Regions from separate parts of the Bradyrhizobium sp. USDA 4503 genome, predicted to be linked through region 2. Evidence: predicted binding sites of a transcription regulator. Region 2 holds the regulator's gene; the other holds the start of a gene.
What was found. The regulator HrcA, encoded in region 2, represses chaperone genes, less so after heat shock. The targets are predictions, from matches to a motif close to GTTAGCACTCNCNNNNNGNGAGTGCTAAC.

Region 1: a site for HrcA is predicted at 8,258-8,286, ahead of ACVMIH_RS33840 (co-chaperone GroES). Genes of this name have one in related genera too.

What each region holds. Positions count from the first base shown of each region.
Region 1 is NZ_JBSRXS010000001.1:7,100,815-7,111,021, reverse strand. Features, by position in the region: gene ACVMIH_RS33890 (ChbG/HpnK family deacetylase) at 1-600, shown strand, start outside; gene ACVMIH_RS33885 (DUF2076 domain-containing protein) at 730-1,581, shown strand; gene ACVMIH_RS33880 (L,D-transpeptidase) at 1,849-2,652, opposite strand; gene ACVMIH_RS33875 (protein phosphatase CheZ) at 2,963-3,739, shown strand; gene ACVMIH_RS33870 (potassium channel family protein) at 4,114-4,428, shown strand; gene ACVMIH_RS33865 (hypothetical protein) at 5,220-5,663, opposite strand; gene ACVMIH_RS33860 (hypothetical protein) at 5,978-6,163, shown strand; gene ACVMIH_RS33855 (hypothetical protein) at 6,379-6,858, shown strand; gene ACVMIH_RS33850 (hypothetical protein) at 7,048-7,326, shown strand; gene ACVMIH_RS33845 (hypothetical protein) at 7,544-8,062, opposite strand; gene ACVMIH_RS33840 (co-chaperone GroES) at 8,381-8,677, shown strand; gene groL (chaperonin GroEL) at 8,853-10,207, shown strand, end outside.
Region 2 is NZ_JBSRXS010000001.1:5,802,037-5,812,243, forward strand. Features, by position in the region: gene rdgB (RdgB/HAM1 family non-canonical purine NTP pyrophosphatase) at 1-525, opposite strand, end outside; gene rph (ribonuclease PH) at 537-1,250, opposite strand; gene hrcA (heat-inducible transcriptional repressor HrcA) at 1,433-2,521, shown strand; gene grpE (nucleotide exchange factor GrpE) at 2,687-3,292, shown strand; gene ACVMIH_RS27710 (VOC family protein) at 3,341-3,766, opposite strand; gene ACVMIH_RS27715 (helix-turn-helix domain-containing protein) at 3,835-4,689, opposite strand; gene pncA (bifunctional nicotinamidase/pyrazinamidase) at 4,712-5,422, opposite strand; gene ACVMIH_RS27725 (hypothetical protein) at 5,507-6,442, opposite strand; gene dnaK (molecular chaperone DnaK) at 7,009-8,910, shown strand; gene dnaJ (molecular chaperone DnaJ) at 9,083-10,207, shown strand, end outside.

The DNA.
Region 1 (10,207 bases), 1.3 Mb from region 2:
ATGCATTTCCGCCCGCTCGACGGCGACATGTTCCTGCCCTTCCCGCGGCTGCTGCGCGCCGGGCTGATGCATCGGCTCGACGCCGAACTGGTCCATGCCGAGGTGCTGGCGCAGCTCGACGCCTTCCATGATCTGTTCGGCCGCGCACCCGACTTCGTCGACGGTCACCAGCACGCGCAGCTGTTCCCGCAGGTGCGCGACGGCTTCCTGCGCGCCGTGAAGGAGCGCGCGCCGGGCGCCTGGGTGCGGCAGTGCGGCCGCGAAGGCCCGCTGGCGCGCCAGCTGGCGGCGCCGAAGGCGCTGGTGCTGAACGTGCTCAGCACGCAATTCCGGATCAAGGCGCAGCGAGCAGGCCTGCGGTTCAATCCGGCCTTCGCCGGCGCCTATGATTTTACGCGCGGCAATGATTTCGCGGCGCTGATGCAGGGCTTCCTCGACGGCATGCCGGAGGACGGGCTCGTGATGTGCCATCCCGGTTTCGTCGATGAAACGCTGAAGAGCCTCGACCCGCTGACGACGCAGCGCGAGACCGAACATGCCTATCTGGCAGGCGTCAATTTCCCCGCGCTGCTGGCCCTGAATAAAGTTACACTGGCCTGATAGGGTTCACGAAAAGCGGCCGGTCGTATTGTCGCATACATAAATTTAATTCTGGCCCCCACTCCTTGCGCCACAAACCCCGTCCTACATCTCGGACGCGCCGATTCGATCGACGCGATGGAGAACGCCATGACACCGCAAGAACGCCAACTGATCGACGATCTCTTCGACCGGCTCGCCAAGCTGGAGAATGCCCCGCGCGACGGCGAGGCCATGTCCGCGATCATGCAGGGCCTGCGCAGCGCGCCGAATGCGGTCTACGTGCTGGTGCAGACCGCGCTGGTGCAGGACGAGGCGCTGAAGCGCGCCCACGACCGGATCCAGGAACTCGAGGCCGCGGTCGGCCAGCAGCAGGGAGCCCAGCAGCAGGGCGGCGGTTTCCTCGATTCGATGCGCGATGCGATCTTCGGCGGACAGGGCCAGCAACATGGTTCGGTGCCGCCGGTGCGGGCACCCGACATGGGCGGCCGCGATCCGGGCAGCCGCCCGGTCTGGAACTCGGGCCAGGCGATGCAGCAGGCCGGCGGCGGCTATGGCCAGCCTTACGGCCAGCCCGCGCAACCCTACGGCCAGGGCTATGGCGGCCCGCAGCCGCCGGCGCTCGGCGGCGCGCCGGGTGGCGGTGGCGGCTCGTTCCTCGGCACGGCGGCGGCGGCCGCGGCCGGCGTGGTCGGCGGCGGACTGTTGCTCTCCAGCATCCGCGGCATGATGGGTGGCGGCAGCCACCAGTCGATGGCCGATGCCGGCGGCCTCGGCGGCGGTTCGCGTCCCTGGGGCGGCGACCAGTCGTCGAGCGACCTCGCGCGCGACGCCGGGGTCAACGACATCGGCTCCAACCGCGACAGCGGCTCGCGCGCTGGCGCGTTCGACCAAGCGCAGGCCGACCGGGACAGTGACGATGATCAAGACGCCGACGACTTCGACAATGATGACGACGGCTTCGATGGTGGCGGCGACGGCGACGACAGCAATTACGCGTAAGCGTCTCACCTGAAACACAAACGGCCGCTCCATCGAGCGGCCGTTTTCATTTGATCAGTCGTAGCCTGGGCAGAAGCTGTTCTCCTTCCCCCTGAAAGGGGGAAGGTCGGGATGGGGGTCAGCCACAAACGCCGCTGCTCGTGGAGAGAGATGATCCCCACCCGCTTTGCTCTGTTGAGCAAAGCGACCTCCCCTTTTCAAGGGGAGGTTGACGCATCGTGCGGCTCGCTGTCCCGGATTTCGCTTCGCTCCATCCGGGCTACAACTTCACATCACAACGACCCTGGCCCCGACATTGACGCGGCCGTAGAGGTCGATGACGTCCTCGTTGCGCATCCGGATGCAGCCGGATGAGACGTTGGTGCCGATCGTCCAGGGCTCGTTGGAGCCGTGGATGCGATAGAGCGAGGAGCCAAGATACATCGCGCGGGCGCCGAGCGGATTTTCCGGGCCGCCTTCCATGTGCCGCGGCAGATCGGGACGGCGCGCCAGCATTTCCGGCGGCGGCGTCCAGGCCGGCCACTCCTTCTTCGCCGAGATCGTCTTGACGCCGGCCCAGGTGAAGCCGGGCCGGCCGACGCCGATGCCGTAGCGCAGCGCGCGGCCGTCGCCCTGCACCAGATAGAGAAACTTGTTCGGCGTATCGACGACGATGGTGCCGGCGCTTTCCTTGCCGCTATAGTCGACCAGTTGCTTCTCGTATCTCGGATCGAACGGACGCTGCGCCGGATCGCCCGCGGCCTCTTCCTGCTGCCGGAGCATCTGCTGCTGCGGATCCATCGGCGGCAGCTGACGGTTGCCGTAATAGCCAGGCTGCTGCTGATACGGCTGTGGCGAATAACCCTGCGACGACGGCGCATCGCCGAACAGGAATTCGATGAAGCCGCCGCCCATGTTGGAGCGCTGCGGCTGCACATAGGCGGTGCGCATCGGCGGCTGCGGAGCGCCCTGATTGGCATAGATGACGGCGGGCCCGGCGGGCGCTGCCGCGTCGATCGCCATGGCGCGATGGGGAACGGCAATAAGAGAAGACGCGCCGGCGAGCAGCGCAAGCGTGGTTTTCCTGAACATCGACGTACTCTGTACTGGTTTCGTCGTGACGTGATGCGCGCGGCGCCGACTTTGCGCCGTTGCACGTGGTCAATAAGCAATGAAAACCGCATCGGTTTGGTAAACGGAGCGGTCGTTTCGATTCACCACATCGGCAATGGAGCGCGGTTTTCCCCGACAGCGTTTATTTTGCGTGAACGGCGCGGCAGCATGGTTAATCGCAGGTAGCGCCGCGCTTGCGCGCTATCCGCGCAAACAGTTCCGGCGTGAACCTGACGTTAAATCCGCTCTGTCTAGAACGGACTTCAGTGAAGGGGCGGGAATGAAAATCATGTCAGTGAAGCGCAAGCGTTTTCGTGTCGAGCAGGCGATGGGTGAGGTTGTGATGCCGGAGCCGGATGTTACGGGCGGCGCCGATCTCGGTCCGATGCATCGCGAGATCATGGCCGAGCTTCGCTCGATCCGCGCCCAGATGGCCGCAGCCCCGGCACAGCGCACCGGCGACAGCGTCGATGCGGCGGTCGCCCGCGAAGTCGCCGAGACCCACGCGCTGCTCGAGACCTACCGTGCGCAGGTCGAACAGTGCGAGAAGCTCAAGGTCGAGCTCGACCTGATCCACGACGCGATCAGCCGCACCAAGCGCGAGATCGCCGTGCTGCACGGCAAGAGCTTCAACGGCGAGGAGATGGCCAAGGTCAATGGCGAGCTCGGCGCCGTGGTCGGCGGCACCGAACAGGCCACCCAGCAGATCCTCGAGGCGGTGGAGGCGATCGACCAGGCCGCGTCCGCGCTCGCCAACAACGTCACGCCCGACCAGCAGAAGCGGCTCAGCGAAGATATTCAGGAGCGCGTGGTCTCGATCTTCGAGGCCTGCAACTTCCAGGACCTCACCGGCCAGCGCATCAGCAAGGTGATGCAGACGATGAAGTTCATCGAACAGCACATCAACGAGATGATGAACATCTGGGGCGGCGTCGACGCCATCAAGTCGCACGTCCCGGCGATCGTCGACACCCGCGAGGGCGATGCCCGCCTGCTCAACGGTCCGAAGCTCGACGGCGACGCCGGCCACGCCTCGCAGGACGACATCGACGCGATGTTCAACTGAGGTTCGTCAGATCAACACGAAAAACGCCGGCCCTCGGGCCGGCGTTTTGTTTGAGCGATGGTGCAACTCCCGCGAGGATCGCCGCCTCGCCCTCCGCGCAAGCCGATGGTCGCAACGCGTCGGATCGGTCAAGGCGACTTACCAATCGCAGCATTCTTTATCCTCCGTCGCCATACAACATCGCCATACTGGCTGCCGGCTGGCTCGCCATCTCGCTCACGCTCGGAGCGGTGGTTGCGCACGCCGTATTCCGGCGCGGTCGCGTCGCCTATCATCGGATCATCGGCGCGGCCCTGCTGTATCTGCTGATCGGGCTCGGCTTCGGGACGCTATTCGTCTTCCTCGGGTTGTGGTTTCCGGATGCATTCAAGGGAATGAATTTCGAGGATGACTCAGCCCCTGCGAGCTCGGTCTATTATCTCAGCTTCGTCACGCTCACTTCTACCGGCTACGGGGACATCATCCCTGTGCACCCGCTAGCGCGCATTGTGCAATGTCGAGAGCGTGATCGGCCAGCTTTACCCGGCCACGCTGCTGGCGAGGCTCGTTACGCTCGAACTGAGAGACCAGGGCTCATAAGGCTTGTATTTCACGCTGCGAACCCGGCTCGCGCTACTTCGGGCTTCGGGCGACCGAGCCTCGCTCCCTTGGCACAAACCGCCCTATCGCCTTCAAGTTTTCCGACGTAGATTAGGTGCCCGATAGAAGGGATCGTTCATGGCACCCGGGTGCTTAAAACCGAACCCGTCAAATCACGTCCTCTATGACGAGAAGAGCTTGCTGCGACATCGAGCCGCGGCACCTCCCATCGGCGCTGCAAAAGTCGGATCGGCTCGCCAACCACAACGCGCATTTCAATCGAGCAAATTGCCTCGTCAGCTCAGGCGTCGATGGGTCGAACCATCGAGCGGTGACGTGGTGCTCCGCATCACTCTGGCCGCGAGCGCGCTCTGGCCGATCCTGCTGTTGACCGTCCTGTGGCTCGAAGCTCAGTAAGGCACGGCAGGCCCGACGGATTGTCGCCGCTGATTGTCATGGATGATTTAGAAGCGGCATTCGACCGGATGCACTACAGTACTGGCGCCCAGTCGCGACCTGAACGCCAGTAGAGTCGTTCATTCATACAAGGCGCAGACCCCTCCCTGCCAGCGCACGCATCTGCGAACGGCTCGGCGAGTTTGACGGACGGTCGTCCTTGCTACGCATACACCATTGATACGCGTCCGGCCCGGACCGCAGCCGACGGCCACCGGTATTGCCATTGTTTCCGTCTGGGGGAGCGGCGCGGGTGTCATGGCTTGCGCAGGTGCTCCAACACACAAAGCGAAGATAAAGACAGCAAACAAGCGGATCATTGTGTTCCTCCATTTAATCCTTTGAGGCACCACAGCTCCACTCCATAGCGATGGAAAGGCCCGGCCTTGACTTGCGTCAAGGCTCGCAGGCATGCGTCCCCTCACCGCAGGCATATGCTACCTGATCACCAGATGAAGTTGCCGAACCACCCATATCGCGGACGTCGCTCCGCAAAATGCGCATAAGGTGACGGCGCGTATCTCCTGGCATGGGCATACTTCCGAGGCGGCTTGGCTTCCCTCGCCTTGCGGCCCGACGATTTTGGCCGCTCGATTTCGGATTTCTGCATCTGGGCAAACGCTTCCCGCTCGCGAACGATCGGGGAAGGCCCGACAGTTTCGGCCGCGGCTGGAGCAGGAATTTCCGCGACCTGTTCAGGAACGATAGTCGGGAGACTGGTGTCGTAAACGACAAGGTCAGGCAGCTTTTGCATCGAACGGATGCGAATGGTCGGACGACTCGAGTCGGGCTGCTTTGCCAGTGGAGAATTGGGGATGGTGGCATCCAGAAGGAATAGCAGCGCGAGCAGCACTCCGCCGATATACAGGAAATACCGCGCCACTGGCATGGATCGCTCCATCCGCCATTGTGCACATCGCCAGGCTTCTTTGCCCAAGGGCACGCATCTGCGCTGAAGCATGACTCAGCACAGCGTCAGGCGGCTACCGGCCGACGAGACCGCATTGACGTGCGCGTGGTCGACACCAGCGTCCCATTCAAGAACTTCAGGACCTTTGACATAGATCAACAGTATCGCGACAAGTGATGAATCAGTCCGATCCTCCGTCTCGACAACATGCATCTTGTGCCAGCGTCGACGGTTGCAAATCCGCTGGCAGGTTTGTTGTCGCGGGTGCATATTACTGCGTAAGGGAAATTGTCATGCGTATGCCGGGAGCCAACATTGGGTGCCGGTTGCATGGGACTTCCGGAATCATTCCGGTCGCCCAGCGCGAGGATTCGCATTTTCGTCCAGCGCCGGATCATACATTCGCGGCCGGCTCGCTGCGTGTGACCAACGTGCAGAGCCTCCTATTAAAAATTGGCAAGCAGTTCGTATCGCAATAGCAATCGCCGCAAGTGCAACAAGCGGCGCGTGGTGGAAGCGAGCGTTTGAGCTTGTGGTGAGGACAGCCAACCGCCGGTAAGCACAGCGCGAGGTCGTCTTTGAAGGTGCGACGATGAGCGCCGGGCTTCTTTCAATCGCGCTGATGGCGTGCGCCTTGCTACCGGATCACTGATTGGGGCGGAGCCACTGGAGTACTCAACACTGGAGATTGAACATGACGCAAAGAATTGTCCGAAATACTGCAATTGCGCTTTCGACTATCGCTTGTGCGACACTGTTCTCCATCACCTGGTCCGAGCGGGGCGGTCTTTCGGCGTCGGTCGAAAGTGCCCAGGCGCGTGTGGGCCGGCCGCTGACGCCCGTGAGCGTCGCCGGCGTCGCGCGTCGTCAGACCCGGCGCGCCGCGTACGGGTACGGGGTGGGCGCGGGTGTCGCCGCTACGGCAGCGGTCGCTGCGGCCGCCGCTACCGCGCCGGCCTATTCCGGCTGGGGCACAAACGATTGGACCAATTCGTATGCCGCCCAGACGGATCCCTACTTCGGCCAGCCCTACTATCCGGCACGAGCCTACCAGAGGATCAGTCCGTACTACGGATATGCCGGATGGACGGAGTACAAGGCAGCCAATGGTATCGGCTGCGAGCCCGGCACGATGACCAAGATGGCTGACGGCCGCATGTACGTCTGTCAGTGAAGCCGGCGCAACGGCAGCGAAAGAGGGCGGCTCCCTGAGCCGCCCTCTTTCACGATGAAGCAGATCAATCCCACGCGGCGACGGGTCGCGCGCGGCGTTGATCTACGTCAACATCGCCTCCCCCTTTTGCCACTGACGATACCTTGGGCCGCATCTGAAGCGGGCTCCATCACCTTCAGTTCACGTGCGATGAGGAGGATCACCATGCGTCGGACGAACATTTTTCCAACCAAGTCAGTGACGGTTGCGGGAATAGCGGCGAGCCTGATGTTGGGGTTTGCAGGCGCCGCTCTCAGTCCAGCACCGGCCAACGCCGTGATTTACTGCACGTATGTCGGTTATCCGGCAGGCTGCGTGGCGCGGGCAGGCGTTGTGCTCAGGCCTCGTCCGGTGGCGCGCGCTGCGGTCCGCCACAATGCGGGCGGCAATTTGAATGGCGGCGTCAATCGGGTTGGCGTGCGGCGATAAGGCCGTGTTTGCGGGTCTCCTTCCCTTCTCCCCTTGTGGGAGAAGGTGGCGCGGATGCAATCCGCGCCGGATATGGGGTTCTATCCGCTAGCCAGAAGAGGGGCTCACTCGCGGTGAGAGACCCCTCGCCTGGATTTCATCTGGCGATGCAATCCGGCCTCTCCCACAAGGGGAGAGGCGAACCGGCAAAGATCGGTGGAAAACTGATCGCCGGCCTTTACGCCCTCGGAGCGCAGCGGACGTAGACCATGTTGCCGTAGCGGACCCCGGCGTCCTTGTCGACGAAGCGGGTGATCATGACGCGGCCGTCGAACGAGACGATCTCGCGGTCCTGCTCGCCGGGCGTCGGTCCAGGCGGGCCGATATAGTTCTTGCCACTCGGGGAACCCTTCAGCCGCAGTTCCTGCGGGGTGGCCTGGTCGGCCAGATGCATGATGACGCCGCCGTTCTGGCCGGCGCCGATCACGTAAGGCTGCTTGCACTGGCCGCGCGCGGCGGCCTCGGTGCGGGCGCGATCGGCGGGATTCTGGAACGAGGCGAGACCCCAGCGGCCGACGATCTCATCGGCGCGGATGCTTGCGGGCATTTCGGGGGCGACCCCCGGCTCGGCTGGCGCCGGCTCAGGGTTCGACGACAACGACGGCAGGCTCATGCTGCCGCACGCCCCCAAGAGTGTCGTCAGCGCCGAAACAGCCGCGAACCGTGCGACCAATCGCGCGTTGAATGACCTGATCATATGCATCCCCCGACTATGTCCCGGCCGCACCCGTCCTGCAGCCAAGCGTAAAACTTAAGACGGAGCAATGACGTCTGACAAAATTACGTCATCGCTACGATTTGGTTTCTGGTCCACCATCCTATATTGGCCTCACCAAGGCCTTAACCCGTTTGCTTGACAGAAACTGCGCCAAGCCATATTTCCCGGCCCACAATTAGCACTCTCGCACCACGATTGCTAAGAGCGTCGGGCGTCCTGCCCAGCGCCGACCGGGCCGGCATCCAACACCGGTCCCGATGAACCGGACCTGAAACCGAGCCTCCAAGAGGGAACGTCATGGCTAAATCCACCTTCCGCCCCCTGCACGACCGCGTCGTGGTCAAGCGTATCGATGCCGAGGAGAAATCCAAGGGCGGCATCATCATTCCGGACTCGGCGAAGGAGAAGCCGTCCCAGGGCGAGATCGTCGCCGTCGGCCCGGGTGGCCGCGACGAGGCCGGCAAGCTGATCCCGATCGACCTCAAGGTCGGCGACCGCGTGCTGTTCGGCAAATGGTCGGGCACCGAGGTCAAGCTCGACAACCAGGAGCTCCTGATCATGAAGGAGTCCGACATCATGGGCGTGCTGGCCTGATCGCCATTCAACCGCGCGACCGCACCACTCGCATCGTCATGCCCGGACTTGATCCGGGCATCCATCACGCTTCCCAAGAGTTCTTACCAAGGCGATGGATCGCCGGGTCAAGCCCGGCGATGACGAGCGCGGAAACGGCAAGCGCGTCTCTCAAAACTGACAGGAGTTCAAACCAATGGCTGCCAAGGACGTAAAATTCGCCGGAGAGGCCCGCGACCGCATGCTGCGCGGTGTCGACGTGCTCGCCAACGCCGTGAAGGTGACGCTCGGCCCCAAGGGCCGCAACGTCGTCATCGAGAAGAGCTTCGGCGCTCCCCGCATCACCAAGGACGGCGTCACCGTCGCCAAGGAGATCGAGCTCGACGACAAGTTCGAGAACATGGGCGCGCAGATGCTGCGCGAGGTCGCTTCCAAGACCAACGATACCGCCGGTGACGGCACCACCACCGCGACCGTGCTGGCGCAGGCCATCGTCCGCGAGGGCGCCAAGTCGGTCGCCGCCGGCATGAACCCGATGGACCTCAAGCGCGGTATCGACACCGCGGTCGCGGCCGTGATCAAGGACATCGAGAAGCGCGCCAAGCCGGTCGCCTCCTCGTCCGAAGTCGCCCAGGTCGGCACCATCTCGGCCAATGGCGATGCCGCGATCGGCAAGATGATCGCGCAGGCGATGCAGAAGGTCGGCAACGAGGGCGTGATCACCGTCGAGGAGAACAAGTCGCTCGAGACCGAGGTCGATATCGTCGAGGGGATGAAGTTCGACCGCGGCTACCTCAGCCCCTACTTCATCACCAACGCCGAGAAGATGACCGCCGAGCTCGAGGATGCCTACATCCTGCTGCACGAGAAGAAGCTGTCCGGCCTGCAGTCCATGCTGCCGGTGCTGGAAGCCGTGGTGCAGTCGGGCCGTCCGCTCTTGATCCTCGCCGAGGACGTCGAGGGCGAGGCGCTGGCGACCCTGGTCGTCAACCGCCTGCGCGGCGGGCTCAAGGTCGCCGCCGTCAAGGCGCCGGGCTTCGGCGATCGCCGCAAGGCGATGCTGGAGGACATCGCGATCCTGACCGGCGGTCAGCTGATCTCCGACGACCTCGGCATGAAGCTCGAGAGCGTCACGATCAACATGCTCGGCCGCGCCGGCAAGATCGTGATCGACAAGGAGAACACCACGATCGTCAAGGGCGCCGGCAAGAAGAAGGACATCGACGCCCGCGTTGGCCAGATCAAGGCGCAGATCGAGGAGACCACCTCGGACTACGACCGTGAGAAGCTGCAGGAGCGCCTCGCCAAGCTCGCCGGCGGCGTTGCCGTCATCAAGGTCGGCGGTGCGACCGAGGTCGAGGTCAAGGAGAAGAAGGACCGTGTCGAGGACGCGCTGAACGCGACCCGCGCCGCGGTGCAGGAAGGCATCGTGCCGGGCGGCGGCGTCGCGCTGCTGCGCGCCAAGAAGGCGGTCGGCCGGCTCACCAACCCGAATGCCGACGTCCAGGCCGGCATCAACATCGTGCTCAAGGCGCTCGAAGCTCCGGTCCG
Region 2 (10,207 bases):
GAAGGTCCGCGTGTAGCCGTCGGGCAGGAAGGCCGGATCGTAGCCAAAGCCGGCGGTGCCACGCGGCGGCCAGACCAGGGTTCCATCGACGCGGGCCTCGACCTGCTCGAGATGATCGTCGGGCCAGGCCACGCACAACGCCGACACGAAGTGCGCCTTGCGCCGGTCCGGTGCGGTGGCGCCGCGTTCCTGCAGCAGCCGCTCGATCCGCGTCATCGCCGCCATGAAGTCCTTGCCCTCGCCGGCCCAGCGCGCCGAGTAGATCCCGGGCGCTCCGTCGAGCGCATCGACCACGAGGCCGGAATCGTCGGCGAAGGCGGGCAGTCCGGTCGCCTTCGCTGCCGCGATCGCCTTGATCGCCGCGTTGGCGCGAAAATTGTTGCCGGTCTCCTCGGGCTCGGCGAGGTCGAGCTCGCCGGCCGACACCACCTCCACGCCGTGCGGCGCCAGCAGTTCCCGCATCTCGGCAAGCTTGCCGGGATTATGGGTGGCGATGACGAGCCTTCCGGTGATTCGGCGGTGCATGACCAATCTGACTACGCCACCGCGATCTTTTGCAAGTCGACCAGACGCGCGACACCTTTGCGCGCCAGCGCCATCAGCGCCAGGAATTCGCCTTCCGAGAACGGCGTCTTCTCGGCGGTGCCCTGCACCTCGATGATCCGGCCGTCGCCGGTCATGACGAAATTGGCGTCGGTGTCGGCTTCGGAATCCTCGGCATAGTCGAGATCGAGCACCGGCGTGCCCTGGTAGATGCCGCAGGAGATCGCCGCCACATTGTCGCGCAACACGTTGGTCTTCAGCATGTTGCGGGTCTTCATCCAGTTGATGCAGTCGGCCAGCGCCACCCAGGCACCGGTGATCGAGGCGGTGCGGGTGCCGCCGTCGGCCTGGATGACGTCGCAATCGACCGTGATCTGGCGTTCGCCGAGCGCCTCGAGATCGACGGCCGCGCGCAGCGAGCGGCCGATCAGCCGCTGAATCTCGACCGTCCGGCCGCCCTGCTTGCCGGCCGAGGCCTCGCGGCGGGTGCGTTCCAGGGTAGCACGCGGCAGCATGCCGTATTCGGCGGTGACCCAGCCGCGGCCCTGGCCCTTCAGCCACGGCGGCAATCGCTCTTCCAGCGTGGCGGTCACCAGCACATGGGTGTCGCCGAACTTCACCATGCAGGAACCCTCGGCATATTTGACGACGCCGCGTTCCAGCGACACGGGACGCAGTTCGTCGGGTGCACGGCGGCTTGGCCGCATGAAATCCTCCAGAAATCCGAGAAAATTGGCTGGCGGTGCTTGTAGGAGCGGGAAGGGGCAGCGGCAAGGGTTTTGGCGAGGGTTTTCGGCCCCGGTATGGTCCGGTACGAGGGGGCCGAATGCATGCTTGTCATCGGCCTCCCGGATCGACAAATTATGCAGTAATTGTGAGGGACTGGAGTGTGACTCACCACGATCCGATTGGCCTGATCGCGCCGCATGCCGGGCTCGCCCAGCTCAACGAGCGTTCGCGCGATATTTTTCGTCAAATCGTCGAAAGCTATCTCGCGACCGGCGAGCCGGTCGGTTCGCGCAACATTTCGCGCCTGATCGCATTACCGCTGTCGCCGGCCTCGGTCCGCAATGTGATGTCGGATCTCGAGCAACTCGGCCTGATCTATGCGCCGCACACCTCCGCCGGCCGGTTGCCGACCGAACTCGGGCTGCGCTTCTTCGTCGATGCGCTGATGCAGGTCGGCGACCTTACCGAGGCCGAGCGTCAATCGATCCAGACCCAGCTTGCTGCCGTCGGCCGCGCGCAATCCGTTGAGGCCGCGCTCGGCGAGGCCTTGACGCGGCTGTCGGGCCTGACCCGCGCCGCGGCGGTGGTGCTGACGCAAAAGTCGAATGCGCGGCTGAAGCATATCGAGTTCGTGCGGCTGGAGCCGGAGAAGGCGCTGGTCGTGCTGGTCGGCGAAGACGGCCAGGTCGAAAACCGCGTGCTGGCACTGCCGCCGGGTGTTCCATCCTCAGCCCTGACCGAGGCGACCAATTTCCTCAATGCGCGGATCCGCGGCCGGACGCTGGCCGAAGCGCGGCTCGAGCTCGAGACGGCACTGACGCAAAACCGCGCCGAGCTCGATCAGCTCACGCAGAAGGTGGTCGCGGCGGGCATTGCGAGCTGGTCCGGCGGCGAGAATGAGGACCGCCAGCTGATCGTGCGTGGTCACGCCAATCTGCTGGAGGACCTGCATGCGCTCGACGATCTCGAGCGCATCAAGTCGCTGTTCGACGATCTCGAAACCAAGCGCGGCGTGATCGATCTGCTCGGCCGCGCCGAACGCGGCGAGGGGGTGCGGATCTTCATCGGCTCGGAGAACAAGCTGTTCTCGCTGTCGGGTTCCTCGACCATCATCGCGCCCTACGGCGACGCCCAGGGGCGGATCGTGGGCGTCCTCGGCGTGATCGGACCGACGCGGCTGAACTATGCGCGGGTGATCCCGACCGTCGATTATGCCGCGCGCATCGTCAGCAAGATGCTGGGCGGCTGACCGGGGGGCGATTTCGCTTTCATTTGACGGGTTTTCTTCACCCAAGCCGGAGATCCCAGTTCCCGAGACCGGTATGTTGCGCTTGATTTTCGCCGCCCAAAGCACGATATCCCGGCAAGCAATCCCCAAGATTTGAACCGACGCGAGTTTTCGAGAAGGCAAGCCATGACCGATCCGAACCGGGCCAATGACAACACCGAGAATTCGGCGCCGACGGGTGAGCCCGTGGTCTCGAAGCCCTACATCATGCCTGACGAGCCCGAAGCCGGATCGGCGGAGGCGCTGACCAAGGAACTCGCCGAGGCGCGCGACCGGACGCTGCGCACCCTGGCCGAGATGGAGAATCTCCGCCAGCGCACCCGCCGCGAGGTCGCCGACGCCAAGACCTACGGCATCACCGGCTTTGCCCGCGACGTGCTCGATATCGCCGACAACCTGCAGCGCGCGCTCGATGCGGTGCCGGCCGAGACCAAGGAAGCCGCCGATCCCGGCCTGAAGGCGCTGATCGAAGGCGTCGAGCTGACCGAACGTTCGCTGCTCAACGCGCTGGAGAAGAACGGCGTCAAGAAGTTCGACCCGATCGGCGAGAAGTTCGATCCGAACTTCCAGCAGGCGATGTTCGAGGTGCCTGATCCGTCGGTGCCGTCGGGCACCGTGGTGCAGGTCGTGCAGGCCGGTTACATGATCGGCGAGCGCATCCTGCGTCCGGCGCTGGTCGGCGTCTCCAAGGGCGGCGCCAAGGCCGCCCCGACCGCTGACATCAGCGCCTGATCCGTCCGATCCCGGACACCCGTCTGTGAGCTCGCGGATTGCGCGGGCTCACGGTCGCGGCTTCTCGTGTGCCTTCGGCCAATAGGTGCCGAAGCTCCAGAGATTTCCTTCCGGATCGCGGCAGGCGAAGTCGCGGCTGCCATAATCCGTGTTTCGCAGTTCCATCTCGATCTTCGCTCCGGCAGCCTTGACCTTCGCGTGCAGCGCGTCGGGATCGTCGACGGCGATATAGATCGAGTCGGTGCGGCGGTGGTCGAGGTCGCCGACCAGCTTGCCATAGGCGTCGTCAGGGCTCTGACCCAGCATCAGCATCGAGGAACCATAGGCGAGCTCGGCGTGATGGATCACGCCGCCATCGCGGTAGACGACGTGTTCGGTGAACCCAAGCACCGTCGTGAGCCAATTGGTCATCGCCTCGGCATCCTTGCAGCGCAGGGTCGGGTAGATGCGGGGCGGTTCGATGTCGTGCGTCATGGTCGCTCACCTCCTTGGCTGACGGCGCCATCCTGCACGGGGCAACGCGGCGTCGGCTTGAAGGTTTGTTACCAGTCCGCCAGCCCATCGCCGGCGTGAACCAGCCGGCGGTCGGTCAAGGCCTGGCGGCGCGCCCAGGCGGTTGGCGGTTCGCCCGCGAATTCGACGAACTCGCGAGCGAGATGGGCCTGGTCGGCATAGCCGCTTTCCGCCGCGATCCCCGCCCAGCCAAGCGCGGCTTGGCTTTGTGCCAGCCGGCTCGCCCGGTGAAACCGCATCATGCGCGCCAGCGATTTGGGGGCGAGGCCGAGTTCGGACCGAAACCGGCCGGCCAGATGCTTGCGGCTCCAGCCGATCTCGTCGGCCAATGCCGTGATGCTGATGGCGCCGGCCGAACGCGCCAGTTTTCGATAGGCGAACGCGACTTCGGGAGACGGCATGTGGCCGGCACGGCGCAGCACGAACGCCTCGATCAGGTCGAAGCGGCGCTGCCAGCAGGTCACGGCGCCGAGTTGCTCGCGCAGACGACGGCCATCATGGCCGAGCACATCGTCGATATCGACCATGCGCCCGACCAGGTCGGTCACGGCGCCGCCGAAGAAGCCGTAGGCGCCGAGCGGGGTGAAATCGACCTGCACGCAGGCAGCGTGGCCGTCGGACTCGATGTAGACAGGCCCGGCATGCAGGCCGGCGGCGAAGCTGAGCTGACGGTCGGCCGCACCGGGCTCGCGCGACAGCGCGATCAGGAACGGCGAGCCGAAACTGATGATCAGCGGGACGATCAGCGGCGCGGTCTGCCGCTGCGCGAACCGGCCCGTTGCGGTCTCGCGATAACCGGTGATCCGGACGATCAGGCCAGCCATGCGCGGCGACGGCAGGCGCTGCGCGAGATCGAATGCATGAGGTGACGCAGGCTCGGCCATGCGAATCTCGCGAGGCTGCGTCTTACGCGATATCCGAGGACTGGATGCGCTTGACGCCGGCCTTGGCCATGTCGTCCCAGGCCTTGGCGAGCGATCCCTGGGTGTCGATGCCGCGGCAGGCATCTTCCACCACATAGGTCTCGAAGCCGGCCTTGCGCGCATCGAGCGCGGTCCATGCCACGCAGAAATCGGTGGCGAGCCCGGCCACGAAAACCCGCTCGACGTTGCGCGCCTTGAGATAGGCGGCGAGCCCGGTGGTGGTCTTGCCGTCGGCCTCGGTGAAGGCGGAGTAGCTGTCGACGTCCTTGTGAAAACCCTTGCGGATGATCAGCTCGGCCTGCGGGATCGCGAGTTCCTTCGATAGCGATGCGCCGTCGGTGCCCTGCACGCAGTGGTCGGGCCACAGCACCTGCTTGCCATAGGCAAGGTCGACGGTCTCGAACGGCTTCTTGCCGGAATGGGTCGAGGCAAAGGAGATGTGTCCGGGCGTGTGCCAGTCCTGCGTCATCACCACATTGGCAAAGCTCTTGGCGATCCGGTTGATCACCGGCACCACCTGCTCGCCGTCCTTCACGGCAAGGCTGCCGCCGGGCAGGAAGCAGTTCTGGACGTCGATCACGAGCAGCGCGGAGCCGTCGTCGGGCTTGATCGCAGCCGCCCAGAGATGTTTTGGAACCAGCGCGGCAAGCGCCAGCGTACCGAGGCCTGCAACAACCTGTCGTCGATCCGGCATCGCGCCCCTCCTCGCTTTGATAATTGCACGAGGAGGCTAGTTCCGTTCGTGGAGCTGCGAAAGTCCGATTTTTCGGCGGGCCCGTCAGCCGCGCGGCTGGATGCCGTCGCGCACCGCGCGGAAGCGCGGGAAGGCCTTCTCCCAATCGGTGCGCGGGGAGCTGCCGATGATGCGCATCGATGTTTGCGCGCCGAACCGCAGCCACTGCACGATGGTCACCGGGGTATTGTCCTTGCCGCTGACGGCGTCGATGCGCGTCTCGAAGCCGGGCTGGCCGTCGATCCGGATCGGTTCGGACATGGTGATCCGCCCGTCGCGCACGCCGGGGATCGTGGTGGCGATCTGCTGGGCGAAGCGGCCGCGATCATCCGGTGTGGCCGGGGCCGAGCCGATGATGCCAAGCAGCATAAAGGGCTTGGTCTCAAGGCCCTTGTCGTCGCCGTCGGCCATCAGCAGCGCGGCGCCCGGCGCCAGCATGCGGACATTCTTGAAGCTGCTGAGCTCGGTGACCTTGAACGGCATCATGCTTAGCTGCTCGTCGACCGGCACCTCGTTGCGGATCTGGGCGGTGGCGAACATCTGCCGCACGGCGTCGTCGGTGTAGATCTTGCTGGCGTTCTCCGGCACCTGGACCGCGACATAGCCGGAGAAGGTCGGTCCCGGCAGGATCATGGAATAGCGCCGCACATTGGTGGTGCCGTCACGCGCGCTCTCCACGGTGTAATAGGCGAGGCCGGCCGGCGTCTCGAGGCTCTCCGGCTTGATGTTTCCGCTACCGGCCGGGTTGGCCTTGAAGGCGCTCACGACCTCGTTGTAGGCGTCCGCGGGCAGATCGGCGATCAAGACCTTCACGCCCTGGTCCTCGGTCTCGAAGCCGATGAACGACTTGGCGCGGTTGAGGCCCACCAGCGGCTTCATCCCGACATGCGCGCCCGGCGGAAACACCACGTCGGCGGCAAAGCCACGACAGGTGGCAGCAAGCAGCAAGGCAACCGCAACGAGAAGTCGAAAAGGCGTCATGGGGGATCTACCGGTTTTGCTTGGTGGCCGCGCAACGGGGCCGGTGCAGGGCTGGATGGCCTCTTTCAGTCGGACCGCTTTTAGCGGTTTTGATGACCCTGTAACAGGCCGCCAAAGCCGCACTCCGGGCCTGCAGGCCCGATTCCAGGGGCTTTTCGTCCCCATTGGCTGGCACTTTCCAGTTTCCCGACGTTTCCGACGATCGGCCACCAGCGGCCAAACAGCGCGCCCTCGGCCTGCGCCCGCTTCCGCATACGACGTTTGTGAGTGTTCACTCAACAGCGCGGACGTCGCGTGGCGGATGTTCGCGGTCGACGGCGTGCCGCATCATTGCCGATTTGTTAACTTGGATCGGGCTTGAACCGGCGCTGCGGCCGGGCTGACACAATCTTTCAAACGTCAGTCTTTTCAGGCCTCAACGTTGCGTCCAGTCCTTGCGGGCAGGACCCTCTCTCCTATATCAGGCTCACCGTCGCAATATCGCGAGTATGTGAACGTCTGGGGGTTCGGTACGGAGCGCCGTCAGGGCCCAACCAACCTGCCGTAGCAAAGAGGATATCAAAACCATGGGTAAGGTCATTGGGATCGACCTCGGCACCACGAATTCGTGCGTCGCCGTAATGGATGGCAAGAACGCCAAGGTGATCGAGAATGCCGAGGGCATGCGAACGACGCCGTCGATCGTTGCTTTCACTGACGATGGCGAGCGCCTCGTCGGCCAGCCGGCGAAGCGCCAGGCGGTGACCAATCCCGAGCGTACGTTCTTTGCGGTGAAGCGCCTCATTGGCCGCCGCTATGACGACCCGATGGTCGAGAAGGACAAGAAGCTCGTTCCCTACAAGATCGTCAAGGCATCGAACGGCGACGCCTGGGTCGAAGCCGATGGCAAGACCTATTCGCCCTCGCAGGTCTCGGCCTTCATTCTGCAGAAGATGAAGGAGACCGCTGAGGCGCATCTCGGCCAGAAGGTCGAGCAGGCCGTCATTACTGTTCCCGCCTATTTCAACGACGCGCAGCGTCAGGCCACCAAGGACGCCGGCAAGATCGCCGGCCTCGAAGTGCTGCGCATCATCAACGAGCCGACGGCTGCCGCGCTCGCCTACGGTCTCGACAAGTCGAAGTCCGGCACGATCGCCGTGTACGACCTCGGCGGCGGCACCTTCGACGTCTCGATCCTCGAGATCGGCGACGGCGTGTTCGAGGTGAAGTCGACCAACGGCGACACCTTCCTCGGCGGTGAAGATTTCGACATGCGCCTGGTCGGCTATCTCGCCGACGAATTCCAGAAGGAGCAGGGCATCAACCTGCGCAACGACAAGCTTGCCCTGCAGCGCCTGAAGGAGGCTGCGGAGAAGGCCAAGATCGAGCTGTCGTCGACCACGCAGACCGAAATCAACCTGCCGTTCATCACGGCTGACCAGACCGGTCCGAAGCATCTGACGATGAAGCTGACCCGCGCCAAGTTCGAGGCGCTGGTGGCCGATCTCGTCGAGAAGACCATCGAGCCGTGCCGCAAGGCGCTGAAGGATGCCGGCCTGACCGCCGGCGAGATCGGCGAAGTGGTGCTGGTCGGCGGCATGACCCGCATGCCGAAGATCCAGGAAGTCGTGAAGCAGTTCTTCGGCAAGGAGCCGCATAAGGGCGTCAATCCCGACGAGGTCGTCGCGATCGGCGCTGCGATCCAGGCCGGCGTGCTGCAGGGCGATGTCAAGGACGTGCTGCTGCTCGACGTGACCCCGCTGTCGCTGGGCATCGAGACGCTGGGCGGTGTGTTCACCCGCATCATCGACCGCAACACCACGATCCCGACCAAGAAGAGCCAGGTGTTCTCGACCGCCGAAGACAATCAGGGCGCTGTCACCATCCGGGTCTTCCAGGGCGAGCGTGAAATGGCGGCCGACAACAAGATGCTCGGCCAGTTCGACCTGATGGGTATTCCGCCGGCTCCGCGCGGCATGCCGCAGATCGAGGTGACCTTCGACATCGACGCCAACGGTATCGTCAACGTCTCGGCCAAGGACAAGGCGACCGGCAAGGAACAGCAGATCCGGATCCAGGCATCCGGCGGTCTGTCCGAGGCCGACATCGACAAGATGGTCAAGGACGCCGAGGTCAACGCGGCCGAGGACAAGAAGCGCCGTGAGGCTGTCGACGCCAAGAACCATGCCGACGGTCTGGTTCACTCGACCGAGAAGGCTCTGGCCGAACACGGTTCGAAGATCGCCGACACCGAGCGCCGCGCGATCGAAGACGCCGTCAGCGACCTCAAGGAAGCGCTGAAGGGCGACGACGCCGAGGCGATCAAGGCCAAGACCAACACGCTGGCGCAGGCTTCGATGAAGCTCGGCGAGGCCATGTACAAGCAGCAGGCCGAGGCCGATGCGGCCAAGGACGCTGCTAAGGATGACGTTGTCGACGCGGAGTTCACCGAGGTCGACGACGACAAGAACAACAAGAAGTCTGCTTAAGCGCGGATTTGCGATCATGACCCTCACACCAATGAGCACGCGCCGCGTCTCGGAGGAGTGGGGGTCATTTTTCTTTAAGGCGATCGCTGCATCTTCCAGACAGGCGCAATCCTTGACGCAATCGTCGGCGCAATCTTTGGCGATCGCGATGAACTTCGGACGGAATTGAAGGATGTCCACCAAGCGCTGCTATTACGAGACCCTCGAGGTTGAGCGGAACGCGGACGAGACCAAGCTCAAATCGGCTTTCCGCAAGCTCGCGATGAAATGGCATCCGGACAAGAATCCGGGCGACGCCACCAGCGAAGTCCGGTTCAAGGAAATCAACGAAGCCTATGAGGTGCTGAAGGACGGCGACAAGCGCGCCGCCTATGACCGCTTCGGCCATGCCGCTTTCGAGCAGGGCATGGGCGGTGGCGGCCCCGGCTTCGGCGCCGGCTTCGCCTCATCCTTCTCCGACATTTTCGAAGACCTGTTCGGCATGGCCGGGCAGCGCCGCGGCGGTGGCCGCGAGCGCGGCGCCGACCTGCGCTACAACATGGAGATCACGCTCGAGGAGGCCTTCCAGGGCAAGACCGCGCAGATCGAGATCCCGGTCTCAGTCACCTGCGAATCCTGCTCGGGCACCGGCGCCAAGGCCGGTACCAAGCCGAAGACGTGCTCACATTGCGGCGGCGCCGGCCGTATCCGGCAGGCCCAGGGCTTCTTCACGCTCGAGCGGACCTGTCCCGGCTGTCAGGGTCGCGGCCAGATGATCGAGGATGCCTGCACCTCATGCGCCGGTTCCGGCCGGGTGACGCGCGAGCGCACGCTGTCGGTCAACATTCCCCCTGGCGTCGAGGACGGCACCCGCATTCGTCTCGCCGGTGAAGGCGAGGCCGGTGTCCGCGGCGGACCGCCCGGCGACCTCTACATCTTCCTGTCGCTGACCACGCACCCGTTCTTCCAGCGCGACGGCGCCGACCTGCACTGCCGCGTGCCGATCTCGATGGTGACCGCAGCGCTCGGCGGCGAATTCGAGGTGCCGACCATCGACAAGGGCAAGACCAAGGTGAAGGTGCCGGCCGGCACCCAGTCGAGCCGGCGATTCCGCATCGCATCAAAGGGTATGCCGGTGCTCCGCTCGCGCCAGACCGGCGACATGTATGTCCAGGTCGTGGTCGAAACGCCGCAGAATCTGACCAAGAAGCAGCAGGAACTGCTGATGGAGTTCGAAAAGCTGTCGTCCGGCGCAACTCAGCCGGAGGCAGCGGGTTTCTTCTCTAAGGTCAAGGACTTCTTTGGCAATCGCTCCGTC